2 regions of the Streptacidiphilus sp. MAP12-16 genome follow, and region 2 is predicted to be linked to the other one. Evidence: riboswitches for the same ligand, from Rfam matches in the RefSeq annotation. Region 2 holds a riboswitch; the other holds the start of a gene.
What was found. Region 2 has a riboswitch for thiamine pyrophosphate ahead of thiC (phosphomethylpyrimidine synthase ThiC). Riboswitches for the same ligand answer to the same signal wherever they lie in the genome.
Positions count from the first base shown of each region.

Region 1: another riboswitch for thiamine pyrophosphate. It lies ahead of thiO (glycine oxidase ThiO); the one in region 2 lies ahead of thiC (phosphomethylpyrimidine synthase ThiC).

Region 1 is NZ_JBGCBY010000005.1:262,238-269,618, forward strand. It holds gene pknB (Stk1 family PASTA domain-containing Ser/Thr kinase) at 1-1,527, opposite strand, end outside; gene ABIA33_RS08570 (thiazole synthase) at 1,656-2,450, opposite strand; gene thiS (sulfur carrier protein ThiS) at 2,460-2,672, opposite strand; gene thiO (glycine oxidase ThiO) at 2,669-3,817, opposite strand; TPP riboswitch at 3,923-4,008, opposite strand; gene ABIA33_RS08585 (NAD(P)/FAD-dependent oxidoreductase) at 4,261-5,535, shown strand; gene ABIA33_RS08590 (Rv2175c family DNA-binding protein) at 5,600-5,965, shown strand; gene thiE (thiamine phosphate synthase) at 5,962-6,636, shown strand; gene ABIA33_RS08600 (polyprenyl synthetase family protein) at 6,692-7,381, opposite strand, start outside.
Region 2 is NZ_JBGCBY010000012.1:28,836-36,216, reverse strand. It holds gene ABIA33_RS17710 (ester cyclase) at 1-267, shown strand, start outside; gene thiC (phosphomethylpyrimidine synthase ThiC) at 522-2,351, opposite strand; TPP riboswitch at 2,346-2,484, opposite strand; gene ABIA33_RS17700 (YibE/F family protein) at 2,622-3,959, shown strand; gene ABIA33_RS17695 (hypothetical protein) at 4,060-4,785, opposite strand; gene ABIA33_RS17690 (SigE family RNA polymerase sigma factor) at 4,782-5,318, opposite strand; gene ABIA33_RS17685 (hypothetical protein) at 5,380-5,988, opposite strand; gene ABIA33_RS17680 (hypothetical protein) at 6,185-6,385, shown strand; gene ABIA33_RS17675 (SPFH domain-containing protein) at 6,573-7,381, shown strand, end outside.

The DNA.
Region 1 (7,381 bases), on a different contig from region 2:
CAGGTCGACCGGGGTGTTCGGCTGCTGCTGGGTGCCGCTGCCGGGGTTCGTGCTGATCACGTCGCCCTGCGGCACGGTGTCGCTGCCGGCCTGGGTGACCTGACCGATCGCCAGGCCCGCGTCCTTGATCGCCTGTTCGGCGTCCGCCTGCGACTTGCCCGACACGTCCGGCACGGTCGGCCGGTTCGGTCCCTTGGACACGTCCAGGGTGACCGTCGCGTCCTTGCGGATCCGCGCGCCCGCACCGGGATCACTGCTGATCACTTTGCCCTTGCCGACGGTCGCGCTGAAGTCCTGCTGCAGGGCGACGGTCAGACCGTCGCCCTGCAGTGTCTGCACCGCGGTGCCCTGCGGCTGGCCGAGCACACTCGGCATCTGCATGTACAGGCCGTTGAGCGCCCAGGTCGCGCCGGCGGCGACCAGGCCGATGACCAGCAGCACGGTGACCGGGAGCAGCCACCCCCGGCGGCGGCGACGCGGACGCCCGGCGGCGGTGCGCGGCTGCGGCTGGAACTGCCGCTCGTCGGGTTCCGCTCGGCGCGGCATGACCAGGTCGGGGGGCAACTGCATCACGCTGGTGCGCTCGACCGGCGGACCGGACGGCATCGCCGTCGTCGGGTCCGCGCCGGGGAACGCCGCCGACTGCGCGGCGGCGGCCGGCTCCGCGTCCAGTTGCGCGGGGGCCAGCCCCCGTCGGATCTGCTGGAGCGTCGCCAGCAGTTCGACGGCGTCCGCGGGGCGGCGGTTGGCGTCACGCGCGGTCGCGGCGACCGTTATGGCGTCGAGCTGCGGGGCCAGGCCCGGCACCAGCGTCGACGGCGGCGGCACGTCGGTGCTGAGGTGCTGGAAGATGACCTGCATCGGGCTCTCGCCGGTGTGCGGCTTGCGGCCGGTCAGCATCTCGAACATCAGGACGCCGCACGCGTACACGTCCGTGCGGGGGTCGGTCGCGCCCTGCTCGATCTGCTCCGGGGCCAAGTACGAGACCGTGCCCATGACCTGCCCGGTCGTCACCTGGCTCTCCCCGCTGACGGCCCGCACCAGGCCGAAGTCGGTGACCTTGACCCGGCCGTCCTCGGTGAGCAGGACGTTCTCCGGCTTCACGTCCCGGTGCACCAGACCGGCGCGGTGGGCGGCGCCCAGGCCGGCGAGGATCGGCTCCAGGATGTCCAGGACGGTGCGCGGGGTCAGCGCGCCCCGGTCCCGCATCAGGTCGCGCAGCGTCCAGCCGGGCACGTACTCCATGGCCAGGAAGACGGCGTCACCGTCCGCACCCTGGTCGAAGACGTTGACGACGTTGGGGTGCGACAACCGGGCGACGGCCTTGGCCTCGCGGATGAAGCGGGCGGTGAAGTCGGGGTCGCTCGCCAGCCCCGGATGCATGACCTTGAGTGCGACGACCCGGTCCAGGCGGGTGTCCAGGCCCCGGTAGACCGTGGCCATGCCGCCGACGGCGATGCGCTGCTCGACCCGGTAGCGGGCGTCGAGCATCCGCCCGAGAAGGGGGTCGTGCAGGGTCGTGTCCATCCAACGCAGTTTACGGTGCGGTGGCGGCCCTGCGGGTGCAGCGACGGCGCGGTCGTTGCGCGATGGTAAGAATCGTCACGCCGTCGTCACATCGTGCGCGCCCCGCGCGCCGTCAGCCCCGCGCGCCGTCAGAACGCCGGCGCCTCCGGATCGAACTGCGCCCGTCCGGCCATCGGTGAGGACGCCTCGGCGTGGAAGCGCCGCGGGATCCGCCCGGCCCGGTAGGCCAGCCGCCCCGCCTCGACGGCGTGCCGCATCGCCTCCGCCATGAGCGCGGGCTCCTGCGCGCGGGTCACCGCTGTGGCGAGCATCACGGCCGCGCAGCCGAGCTCCATCGCGAACGCCGCGTCGGAGGCGGTGCCCGCGCCCGCGTCCAGGATCACCGGGACGCCGGCCCGCTCGACGATCAGCTGGAAGTTGTGCGGATTGCGGATGCCCAGGCCGGAGCCGATGGGGGAGCCGAGCGGCATCACCGCCGCGCACCCGGCGTCCTCCAGCTTGCGGGCCAGGACCGGGTCGTCGTTGGTGTAGGGGAGGACGACGAAGCCGTCGTCGACGAGGGTCTCGGCGGCGTCAAGGAGTTCGATCGGGTCGGGGAGCAGGGTGCGCTCGTCCGCGACGACCTCGAGCTTCACCCAGTTCGTCCCCAACGCCTCGCGGGCCAGCCGGGCGGTGAGCACGGCCTCTCCGGCGGTGAAGCAGCCCGCGGTGTTGGGGAGTACCTGGATGTCGTTGCGCTGCAGGACCTCCAGCACGGAGCCGCGGGCGGAGGGGTTGATACGGCGCATGGCGACGGTGGTCAGCTCGGTGCCGGACAGGCGCAGCGCCTGCTCCAGCACGTCCAGGCTGGGTGCGCCGCCGGTTCCCATGATCAGACGGGAGCCGAAGCTGCGGTCGGCGATGGTGAGGATGTCGTCGGACATGGCTCCGGATCAGCCTCCTTGGACTGCGGTGAGGATCTCGACGCGGTCGTCGGCGGCGAGGGGGGTGGCGGACCAGGCGCTGCGGGGCACGACGGCCTCGTTGACGGCGGCCGCGACACCCGAGGGCGCGGCGCTGAGGCCGGCGACGACCTCGGCGAGCGTGGTGCCGGGCGGGACCTCGCGGGCGTCGCCGTTGACGCGGATGGGCAGAGTCGTCGTCATAGGGAGGCCTCCGAGAGGGCACTGTGCCGGTCGAAGCGGGTCGGGGCGAACGGGGCGGCCTCCGGCGGCAGGTTGCCGGTGGCCAGGTACGCGGCGACGGCGTCGGCCGTGACCGGGGTCAGCAGCACGCCGTTGCGATGGTGGCCGGTGGCGGCGACCAGCCCCGGCAGTGCGGTCGGGCCCAGCAGCGGGGCGTTGTCCGGAGTGCCGGGGCGCAGGCCCGCGCCGGTCTCGACCAGAGGGAGTTCGGTGATGCCGGGGACCAGCTCGTGAGCGTCCCTGAGCAGCTCGTACACGCCCCCTGCGGTGACGGTGGTGTCGAAGCCCTGCTCCTCCATGGTCGCGCCGACGACCAGCTCGCCGTCCTCGCGCGGGACCAGGTAGAGGTGGCAACCGCGCACGACGGCGCGGAGGTTGCGGGAGAGGAAGGGCACGCCGAAGGCCGAGGTCATCCGCAGACGCAGGATCTGGCCCTTGACCGGGCGAACCGGAAGCCGGGCCTCCGGCGGCAGGCCGGGTATCTCGCCGGACCAGCAGCCGGCGGCCAGCACGGTCTGATCGGCGGTGAGGACGGCGCCGCCCTCGGCGAGGGCGCCGGTGGCGCGGTCCTGGCGGGTCGTCACGCGAGCCGCGCGGGAACGGTGGATCCGGACGCCCGCGCGGAGGCAGGCCTCGACCAGGGCCGCGCCGAGGCGGCGGCCGTCCACCTGGTGGTCGCCGGTCACCAGCAGGCCGCCCTGTACGGACGGCGCGAGCATGGGTTCGAGCTTGCGGCACTCGCGGCCGGTCAGCCAGGACACGTCCAGGCCGAGGCGCTGCTGGAAGGCGTACAGCTCGCGCAGCTCGGCGCGGTCGTCGGCGTCGAGGGCGGTGGCGAGGGTGCCGCAGACCCGGTAGCCGGTGGACAGGCCGGTCGCCTCGGTGAGCTCGGCGGCGAAGGCGGCGTAGCGCTGGTTGGAGGCGATGCCGAGCCGCAGCAGCTCCTCCTCGCCGTACTGGAGCTCGGTGACGGGGGCGAGCATGCCGGCAGCGACCTGGTTGGCGCCCTGGCCCGGGGCCGGGTCGAGAACGGTGACCGAGAGCCCGCGTTGGGCGGTGCGCCAGGCGACGCCGAGACCGATGACGCCGCCGCCGACGACCAGCACGTCGGAGTGGCCGCCCGCGGTGTCGTCGCCGTCTGCTCGGCCGCCGTCTGTTCGACGGCTCTCTGTTCGACCGCTGTCGATATGGGCGCGTGACACGGTGCTGCGCTCCCTTCGCCGGCATGACCCGGATCAGGTTCGGACGGTCGGAGGCCTGCCGCCTCCCTCTCAGCCCGGTACGCCGGGCTCCCGTGGTTTCCCGTCCACTGTAGTCGCGCGCATGCGGCTTGGACCGACCGGCACATGGTGGCTGGCGTCACGGGGCGATGGCCGTCGCCTGGACGGCTTGTCGTCGGTCGACCGATGCTCCGCATCGACTCCCTCCTCCGCACCCCCGCCCGTCGCCCGACCACCACCCCCAAGGGAAGCGCTTCGCGCCCCGCTCTTGGCCCGCGCCCCGCTCCTTCATCCAGCCACCATGTGCCGGTCGGTCCTACAGTGGCGGGATGTCTGAGCGGGAGAGCGTGCGGCAGAACGTGCAGCGCATCGTCGTGGCGGGCGCGGGGATGGCCGGGGTGCAGACCGTCGTCGCGCTGCGCGAGCAGGGCTATCCGGGCGAACTCGTGCTGGTCGGGGCGGAGCACCACCCCCCGTACGACCGGCCGCCGCTGTCCAAGGACATCCTGCTGGGCCGGGCCGAGCACTCGCGCTTCGAGGTCGACTACACCGAGCTGGGCGTCGAACTGCTGCTCGGCCGTCGGGCCGTCGGCCTCGACACCGAACGGCGGCTGCTCCACATCGAGGGCGGAGACCTGCCCTACGACCGGCTGGTGCTCGCCACCGGCGCGACGCCGGTCGTCCTGCCCGGCCAGCCCGCGAGCGCCTACCTGCTGCGGACGCACGATGACGCCGTCGCACTCAAGGGCGTGCTGCGCCCCGGCGCGCGGATCGTCGTCGTCGGCGCGGGCTGGATCGGCGCGGAGGCCGCGACCGTGGCGCGGCTGCTGGGCTGCGAGGTGACCGTGCTGGAGGCGGCGCCGGTGCCGCTCGCCGGTGCGCTGCCCGCGGAGGTCGGCGAGCGGATGCGCGACTGGTACGCCGAGGCGGGCATCGAGCTGCGGACCAGCACCGGGGTGGGCGGCGTCGTGGCCGGGGACGAGCGACTGGAGGGCGACGCCCGCACCGCCGTCCTGCTGACCGACGGCAGCGAACTCGTGGCGGACGCCGTCGTGGTGGGGATCGGGGCCCGGCCGGACACCGGGTGGCTGGACGGATCCGGCATCGCCCTGGACGACACCGGCGCCGTCGCCGCCGACGCCTGGCTGCGGACCTCGGCCGAGGGCGTGTTCGCGGTCGGCGACTGCGCCTCGTTCCCTTCCGCGCGCTACCGGACGCGGCTGCGGGTGCACCACTGGGACAACGCCCTGCAGGGCGCGCGGGTGGCGGCGACCAACGCACTCCGGCTGGAGGAACTGGGCCCGGAGCAGGTGTACGACCCGGTGCCGTACTTCTGGTCGGAGCAGTTCGGCCGCATGGTCCAGTACGCGGGGCACCACGGCGCCGGCGACGAACTCCTCTGGCGCGGCGACCCGGCGGGCGGCGGAGGCTGGGGCGCGCTGTGGCTGCGCGGCGACGTGCCGGTGGCGTTGCTCGCCGTCGACCGGCCCCGCGACCTGGCCCAGGGACGGCGGCTGATCGAGCGCGGCAGGCCGGTCGACCGGGTGTCGGCGGCCGATCCCTCGGTCCAGTTGAAGGCGGCCGTTCGGCCCGAACTCTGCTGAGTTCGGGGGGCGTGCGGGGGCGTGGTGGTGCGCGGGGGCGGCCAGGGATGGCAGGCTGGGGGGCGTGAGCCAGATTGATCCCAAGATTGACGCCCTGATCCCCGCGTGGATGTACGTCCCCGACATCGCCGAGCAGTGGGGCCTGGTCGTGACCAAGGTCCGCCGGATGGTGGACGACGGCACGCTGATCGCCGTACGCCGAGGCGAGAACAACTCGCTGCAGGTCCCCGCCGCGTTCATCGGCCCCGACGGACCCGTGAAGGGTATCGTCGGCCTGCTGACGGTGCTCCGTGACAACGGGTACTCCGACGCCGAGGCGCTGGAGTGGCTGTTCACCGACGACCCCTCGCTGCCCGGCACCCCCGCGCAGGCACTGAACGAGAACCGCGGCACCGAGGTCAAGCGCCGGGCGCAGGCGCTGCTCCTGTGAGCGCCGCCGTGGGCGCGGGCGCACGGGCCCGTCTCGCCGACGCCCGGCTCTACCTGTGCACGGACGGGCGCCGGGAGCAGGGCGACCTCGCCGAGTTCCTCGACGCCGTGCTCGCGGGCGGTGTGGACGTCGTGCAGCTTCGTGACAAGGGCCTGGAGGCCCGGCAGGAGCTGGAGCAGCTGGAGGTGTTCGCCGACGCCTGCCGGCGCCACGGCAGGCTGCTGTCGGTGAACGACCGCGCCGACGTCGCCCATGCGGCACGGCCGGAGGTACTGCACCTCGGGCAGGACGACCTTCCGGTCCTGGCAGCCCGCGCGATCCTCGGCGACGACATGGTGATCGGCCGCTCCTGCCACGCCGAGTCGGAGGTGGACGCGGCGCTGGTCGAGCCGGGTGTCGACTACTTCTGCACCGGTCCGGTCTGGCCGACGCCGACCAAGCCGGGGCGCCATGCGCCCGGACTCGGCCTGGTCGAGTACGCGGCGAAGCGGCAGCCCGAGGTGGCCCCGGACCGGCCCTGGTTCGCCATCGGCGGCATCGACGCCGGGAACCTGGACCAGGTGCTGGACGCGGGCGCGCGGCGGATCGTCGTCGTCCGTGCCCTCACGGCTGCGGCCGACCCGCACGCCGCCGCCGCGGATCTCGCCCGAAGGGTGCGCGAGCGGGCCTGACGCCTCGCCGTTGCCGTCCGGACGGCGCGGCTCCCCAGGTCGTAAGACCTGGTCGTCAGTACCGCCGCGCCGTCGCCGCGTCCGCGAGGCGCCGCAGCACCCGGCGGGCCTGCGGCTCGACGATCGGCGCCGAGTCCAGTGCGGTCAGGGACTCGCGCATCAGCGACTCGATCCGGGCCTCGACCCGTTCCGGAGCGCCGCTGCGGGTGATCGCCCGGCGCAGCAGTTCGACCTCGGGCTCGGCGAGGCCCGGCGCGCCCAGCAGGTCGTCCAGCAGCCGGGCGTCCGCCCGGGAGCAGGTCGCCAGGGCCTCGGCGACGAGGAGGGTGCGCTTCCCCTCGCGCAGGTCGTCCCCGGCGGGCTTTCCGGTGAGGGAGGGGTCCCCGTAGACGCCGAGCAGGTCGTCGCGGAGCTGGAACGCCTCGCCCAGTGGCAGTCCATAGGCCCCGTAGGCGGTGGTCAGCGCCGGGTCGGCACCGGCGAGCAGACCGCCGATCTGCAGCGGGCGCTCGATGGTGTATTTCGCCGACTTGTAGTGGATCACGGTGCGAGCCCGTTCGATCGGGTCGCTGCCGTCGTCCTCGGCCCAGGCGGCGGCGGGCCCCAGCATGTCCAGGTACTGACCCGCCATCACCTCCGTCCGCATCAGGTCGAACAGCGGCTTGGCGCGTCGGACCGCGTCCCGATCCAGCCCGCAGTCCCAGAGCAGCTCGTCGCACCAGGCCAGCAGCAGGTCGCCGAGCAG
Region 2 (7,381 bases):
GAGTTTCTGACAACGATGGCCCAGCTCTTCGAGAACGACCACTTTGACTCGTCGTATGTGGTCGCCGAGGGTGACCTGGTGGTGCAGTTCGGGGTCCGAAGCGGGCATTGGAAGGGAGGGAACCTCTTCGGGTTCCCAGCCCAGAGCGGGAACTACGCGCGGGACGTGGCCTTCGCATATCGGATCGCGGACGGCCGGATCGCCGAGCGGTGGGCGATCCGCGACGATCTGGGAATGCTCCGGCAGTTGGGAGCCCTTCCCAACTGAGCGCCGCCTGGCGTCGGGCCTGCCATCTTGGGCGTGACGCGCCCCAGCTTGTGACTTCATCGGTCCGTGAAGTCCCCTCGCTGCATCGAGGCCGTCCAGGACCGTCGCAGGATGATCCCCTTCGGGCAGCACTCTCCGTCGCCGACTTCAACGAGCGTGCCCGCACCTTGCTCGCCGCTTGAACAACCGGGGGAGTCCCCGAATACGAGATCGGCACCCGCGGCTCATCCCGGGTGCCGACTCGTCTGTGTAGATCAGTCCGCAAGGGACAGGTAGACACGATTGCCGGAAGCTGCGAACTCCGCAGACTTGGCGCGCATCCCCGCCTCAACATCATCGTCGCTGTTCAGGCCCATCTCGCCACCAAAACGCTCGGCTATGGTTCTGGAAATCTTCATGCTGCAGAACTTCGGTCCGCACATGGAGCAGAAATGCGCCGTCTTCGCGGGCTCGGCCGGGAGCGTCTCATCGTGGAACTCGCGGGCGGTCTCCGGGTCGAGGGCCAGGTTGAACTGGTCCTCCCAGCGGAACTCGAAGCGGGCGTCCGAGAGGGCGTCGTCCCAGTCCTGGGCGCTCGGGTGGCCCTTGGCAAGGTCGGCGGCGTGGGCGGCGATCTTGTAGGTGATCACGCCGGTCTTGACGTCGTCCCGGTTGGGCAGGCCCAGGTGTTCCTTGGGGGTGACGTAGCAGAGCATCGCCGTGCCCCACCAGGCGATCATCGCTGCGCCGATGCCCGAGGTGATGTGGTCGTAGCCGGGTGCGACGTCCGTGGTCAGCGGGCCGAGCGTGTAGAAGGGGGCCTCGTCGCAGATCTCCTTCTGCAGGTCCATGTTCTCCTTGATCTTGTGCATCGGGACATGTCCCGGGCCCTCGATCATCACCTGCACGTCCCTCGACCGCGCGATCCTGCCCAGCTCTCCGAGCGTCGTCAGCTCGGCGAACTGCGCCTCGTCGTTGGCGTCCGCGATCGACCCCGGGCGCAGCCCGTCACCCAGCGAGTAGGTGACGTCGTACGCGCGCAGGATGTCGCAGAGTTCCTCGAAGTTGGTGTAGAGGAAGTTCTCCTGATGGTGCGCCAGACACCAGGCGGCCATGATCGAGCCGCCGCGCGAAACGATGCCGGTCTTGCGACGGGCCGTCAGCGGCACGTAGCGCAGCAGCACGCCCGCGTGCACGGTCATGTAGTCGACGCCCTGCTCGCACTGCTCGATGACGGTGTCCCGGTAGACCTCCCAGGACAGCTCCTCCGCCTTCCCGTCGACCTTCTCCAGTGCCTGGTAGAGCGGGACGGTGCCGATCGGCACCGGCGAGTTGCGCAGGATCCACTCGCGGGTGGTGTGGATGTTGCGGCCGGTGGAGAGGTCCATGACGGTGTCCGCTCCCCAACGCGTGGCCCAGGACATCTTCTCGACCTCCTCCTCGATGGAGGAGGTGACCGCCGAGTTGCCGATGTTGGCGTTGATCTTCACCAGGAAGCGGCTGCCGATCAGCATCGGCTCGACCTCGGGGTGGTTCACGTTCACCGGCAGGACAGCGCGCCCGGCGGCGATCTCCGCGCGGACCACCTCCGGATCCATCCCCTCCCGGAGCGCCGCGAACTCCATCTCGGCGGTGACCGTTCCGCGCCGCGCGTAGGCGAGCTGGGTCACCGGCGCGCCGTCGCGGCCACGCCGGGGGCGGCGCGGGCGGCCGGGGAAGACCGCGTCCAGGTTGGCCAGGCCGCCGCGCGGCGAGGTGTGCTTGAGCCCATCGTCCTCGGGCCGTCCCTCGCGCCCGTGGTACTCCTCGACGTCACCGCGCTGGCTGATCCAGCCCTCGCGCAGCGGCGGCAGCCCGCGCCGGACGTCGGCCACGTACGCCGGGTCGGTGTACGGGCCGGAAGTGTCGTACAGCGGGACGGTTCGGCCGTTGCTGAGCTGGACCTCCCGGTAGGGAACGCGCAGGTCGGGGCGTGAGCCGCTGCGGTACGCCTTGCGCCAGGCAGGCGTCGGGTATCCGGTACCCGTGCTGGAGGGGGCGGTGCTGGGGGTGGAGCTGGGGGCGCTGTCGGGGACAGACTGCTGCGCTGCTTCGTGCATGGTCATGAGACCCACTTCTCCCTACGCCGGCATTACCCGGTCAGGTTCGTGCGGTCGGCGCAAGCAGCTGCCGTACTCATCCGTGTACGGCGGTCAGCGCCCTCTCAGCCCGGTGCTCCGAGCTCCCGCGTCTGCAATCGAGATGCCGACACCGTAGCGAGCGCGGGCACGGGTTGACCAGTGGACGTCCGGCGGCCGGGATCTCCGTGGGTCCTCGGCGGATGCCGGGGTCGTCGGGTACGGTTCACTCCGCGCGTACCGGAAGGACCCCCTCCCGTGGCTGGAACCAGCACCCGGCATGACGAGCTCGGCCACGACTCGCTCCACCATGGCCACGGGCACAGCCACGACCATGGACCAGCGACTCCGGCGTCCCGGCGGCTGCGCTGGATCATCGCCGCGGTACTGGTGCCGTTCGCCGTGGCGGTGGTGGCCGGAATGGTGCTGCTCTGGCCGGGCAGGCTGCCCGCGCACGCCTCGACCGGCATCGGCTTCGACCAGCCGACCGTGAGCGGGACGGTGACCGGGACGAAGACGGTGGTCTGCGGTGGGGGAGCCACCAGCGACCCGGCCGCCCAGGCAGCTCCGAGCGGCCAGGCAGGCCAGGGCGCCTGCACGCTGGTGACAGTGCTGGTCACCAGTGGCAAGGACAGCGGGAAGTCGGTCCAGCAGACGCTGACCCCGGACCAGACCGCCGTCTACAGCGCGGGCGAGAAGGTCGTCCTGGACTACTCGCCGACGGCGCCGGCCTCGCTCCAGTACTCGATCGGCGACGCCGACCGCACCCTGCCGTTGGCCGTGCTCGCGGGGGTCTTCGCCCTCGCTGTGGTCCTGGTCGGCCGGCTCCGCGGCCTCGCCGCGCTGGTCGCGCTGACGATCAGCTTCGCCGTGCTGTCGCTGTTCGTGCTGCCCGCGATCCTCAAGGGCGAGGACCCGCTGACGGTGGCCGTGGTCGGCGGCGGCGCGATCATGCTGATCGCGCTGTACCTCTGCCACGGGCTGTCGGCCCGCACCTCGGTGGCGGTGATCGGAACGCTGACCTCGCTGGCGCTGATCGGCTTCCTGGGGAAGGAGTTCATCGGTCTCACCCACCTCACCGGGAACACCTCCGACGAGACGGCGCTGGTCCACTCCCTGTATGCCGGGATCAAGCTGCCTGGGCTGCTGCTCGCCGGGGTGATCATCGGCTCGCTGGGCGTGCTCAACGACGTCACCGTCACCCAGGCGTCCTCGGTCTGGGAACTCCGCGCCGCCGACCCGTCCATGGGTGCGCGGGCGCTGTACCGGGCGGGCATCCGGATCGGCCGCGACCACATCGCCTCGACCGTCAACACCCTGGTGATGGCCTACGCGGGCGCGGCCCTGCCGCTGATGCTGCTGTTCTCGATCGCCAACCGGGGTGTCTGGACGGTCGCCACCAGCGAGATCGTCGCCGAGGAGATCGTCCGTACGCTGGTCGGCAGCATCGGTCTGATCGCCTCGGTGCCGCTGACGACGGGCCTTGCCGCGCTCGTCGCGTCCCGCGACGGGCGGCGGCCGGAGAGGACACTTCCCCGCCCGCGCGTGAGCAGCGAGGCGGCCGACGGTCGGGCCCGGCACCGCCACCGGCGCTGACGCGCTCCACGCCCGACAGACCGAGCCGCAGACCGCCCGAGCCGTAGGTCTCCCGAACCACCAGTCTCCTCAGCCACCGGTCTCCCGAGCCGGTTCGGCGTCAGGAGACTGCCAGCACCTGCCCCTGCGCGTCGTAGACCGTGATCTTCGGGCTGATCCCGGCCAGCCCTCCCGAGATCGGCGGCCCCCACACGTAACCCGTCGCATAGCCGGGCCGTCCCGGGAGGGTCACCACCGTCGCACGGTAGGTGGTGCCGCCGACCTCGACCGTCATCCGCGCCACCTGACCCGAGCCGATGTACAGCGGCGTGTACATCGTGCCCGACTGGTCGCCCATGATCTGCTGACTCACCGTACCGGGCCCCTGGTTGCCGTCCGTCACGCTCTTGCAGGTGGAACCACCCGGCTGCCCCAGGCCTGCGCAACGCTGACCGGCCGTCAGCGTCATCCACATCCCGTGGCCAAAATCGACCGTCCGGCCGGACTGCACCACCCGCACGGACGGCCAGGCGCCCGTCGGCGAGGCCGCGAGCGACGCCGTAGGCTTTGCGCTGTGCTGCGTCCGAGTCGCCGTCACCGTCGGGGCCGTCATCGGCGCGACCCGGGTGACCGGTCCGCCCCCGCCGCTCCCCCACAGCAGCACTCCCACGACGGCGGCCGCCAGGGCCGCCGGCAGCACGAGCCCCAGCCCCACCGCCCGCCGGATCCGCCGACGCCGCCGCCGGACCCGTCCCCGTACCTCTCCCGCCCGGGCGGACCACGGCGACGGTTCGAGGCCGGTGGCCTCGTCCTGCAGTGCGCGTCGCAGCATCTCCTCGTCGCTCATCGGTCCTCCCCTCGTTCGACGTCGACCGGTACGGCGTAGGCCGCCAGCGCCGGGTGGGCACGGAGCTTCTGCAGGCCCCTGCTGGCCTGGCTCTTGACGTTGCCGGGCGAGCAGCCCAGCACGTCGGCGACCTGCTGCTCGCTCAGGTCCTCCCAGTAGCGGAGCACCACCACCGCGCGTTGCCGCGGGGGCAGTGCCGCGAGCGCTTGCAGCAGCAGCGAGCGCTGCTCGACCTGGCCGTCCTCCGACTGCTGGGCGCGTTCCGGGAGCAGCGGCGTCAGCAGGTGCAGCACCCGGCGCCGCCGGTACCGGCTGAGGTTGTTGTTGACCAGGGCGCGGTGGACGTAGCCGTCGGGCGAGTCCAACCGCCTGATTCTGGACCATCCGGGGAACACCTTCGCCAGGGTCGCCTGCACCAGGTCCTCGGCCTCGTGGTGGTCCCCGGTCAGCAGGTAGGCGGTGCGCACCAGGCGCTGCCAACGCAGCGAGGCGAAGGCCTCGAAGTCCAGTTCGTCCCAGTCGGTTTCGGCCACCGCGCCCTCCGCTGCCCGCCCCGAGCGCCGCTGGACCTCGGGGCGGACCAAGGACGGCGCGTCAGAGCCGGGCAAGGACCGTACCGGACGCGCCGTACACCGTCACGACGACATCGCCGAACGGAGGCTTCCCGGGCTTGGCGGGGTCGGGCGCGCCCCAGCCGTAGCCGATCGCGTATCCGGGCCTGCCGGCGAGCGTCACGACGCGCAGTTCGTACGTCCGCCGGCCGGCCTTGACGGTCATCCGGACCGGCTTTCCGCTGCCGATGTACAGCGGGCGGTAGAGCGTCCCGGTGCGGTCCCCGTAGGTCTGCAGGCTGACCGAGTCGGGGGCCTGGTTGCCGTCCGTCACGCTCTTGCAGGCGCCGTAGGGACCGTGCTGGTCACCGTCGCAGACTCCGGTCGCGGTGAGTTCGGTCCACAGGCCGTGGCCGAGGTTCACCCGCTGCCCCGGCTTCACCACCAGCACCGGCGGTGCGGAACGCCGGCTCGGGACGGCGGCGCGCGGACTCGCGACGGCAGCCGTCGGCCGCGCCGCCACCACGGCCGCCACGGCCGCTGTGGTCCGCGCCGGCCGGACGGACCCTCCGCTGTCCAGCGCGGCGTACGCGGCGACCGGGACGGTCAGCGCCGCCGCCGTCACCACCGCGACCGACAGCGGCCTCAGCACGGACCTTCGTGATGCCGCACGAGCGAACATCGACCCAACCCTCTTTCCTTCGCAGACGCTTCGTCAGGCTTCCCGGGAGAAGCACTCCCCGTCCGTACTCACCTCCGCGAGGTCGAACAGGTTGCACGCGGGTAAGGTCCGAGTTGGCTAGACGCGTGGGGGCAGCGGGGAGACACGAGGAAGCGCGGGGGCAGCGATGGTCGGCAGGCAGGGGCGGGTCACCGGGACGGTCGGGCCGGGCCTGGTGGGCGAGGTGGTCATCGCGATCCGGGGTGGTTCGGAGGCGTTCCTCGCCTACCCCGCCGTGGCGGGGGAGCGGATACCGACCGGCGCGGTCGTGGTCGTCCAGGAGTACCACCCGCCCCGGACCGTGTATGTGGCGCAGGTCTACTCCTGAGGACCTGGTCGCGCCCTGTCGCGCACCGAATACCTTCCGGGCACCAACTTCTCGTAAAGAGAACCACCCCGCCTTTCCCTCCTCCGACAGACGGGTGCACACTTCCGTTCGGTCGCCGTATCAGCCCGCGCAACCCTGCACAATCGCGCAGCCACGGGCACGGTGACGCAGAAGGGGGAATGTGCCGATGTTTGTCGGCGTAGTGGCAGGGGCGGTCGTCGTCGCCCTGGTTGTCCTGGTTGTGTTGTTCAAGATGATGTGGCGGGTGGCCGAGCCCAACGAGGCCCTGGTCATCTCCGGCTCCAAGCACAAGACCGCGGGTGTCGACGACGGGATGGGCTTCCGGATCGTCACCGGGCGCGGCACCCTCGTCACCCCGGGGCTGCAGGTCGTCCGCAGGCTCTCGCTCGACCTCAACGAGGCCGACCTGGACGTCGAGTGCGTGACCAGCCAGGGCATCCCGGTGCGGGTCAAGGGAGTGGTGATCTTCAAGGTCGGCGACGACCAGGCGTCGATCGCCAATGCCGCCCGCCGCTTCCTGGACCAGCAGAAGATGATGGGGAGCCGGGTGCACAACGTGTTCGCCGGTCATCTGCGGTCCATCGTCGGCGGTCTGACCGTCGAGAACATGATCCGCGACCGGGAGCGCCTCACCGGCGAGACCCGCGCGGCCTCCGGGTCCGAGATGGAGAAGCTGGGTCTGATCATCGACTCACTGCAGATCCAGGAGATCCTCGACCCGACCGGTTACATCAAGAACCTCGCCGCACCGCACGCCGCGGCCGTCCAGCGGGACGCCCGTATCGCGCAGGCCGAGGCCGACCGGGCGGCGACCCAGGCAGAGCAGGAGGCCAACGCCCGCAAGGCCGAGTCCACCCGCAACAGCGAGATCCTGCAGGCTGGTTACCGCGCCGAGATGGAGAAGGCCACGGCGCAGTCGCAGCAGGCAGGGCCGCTCGCCGAGGCTGCGGCCCGGCAGGAGGTCGTGGTCCAGGA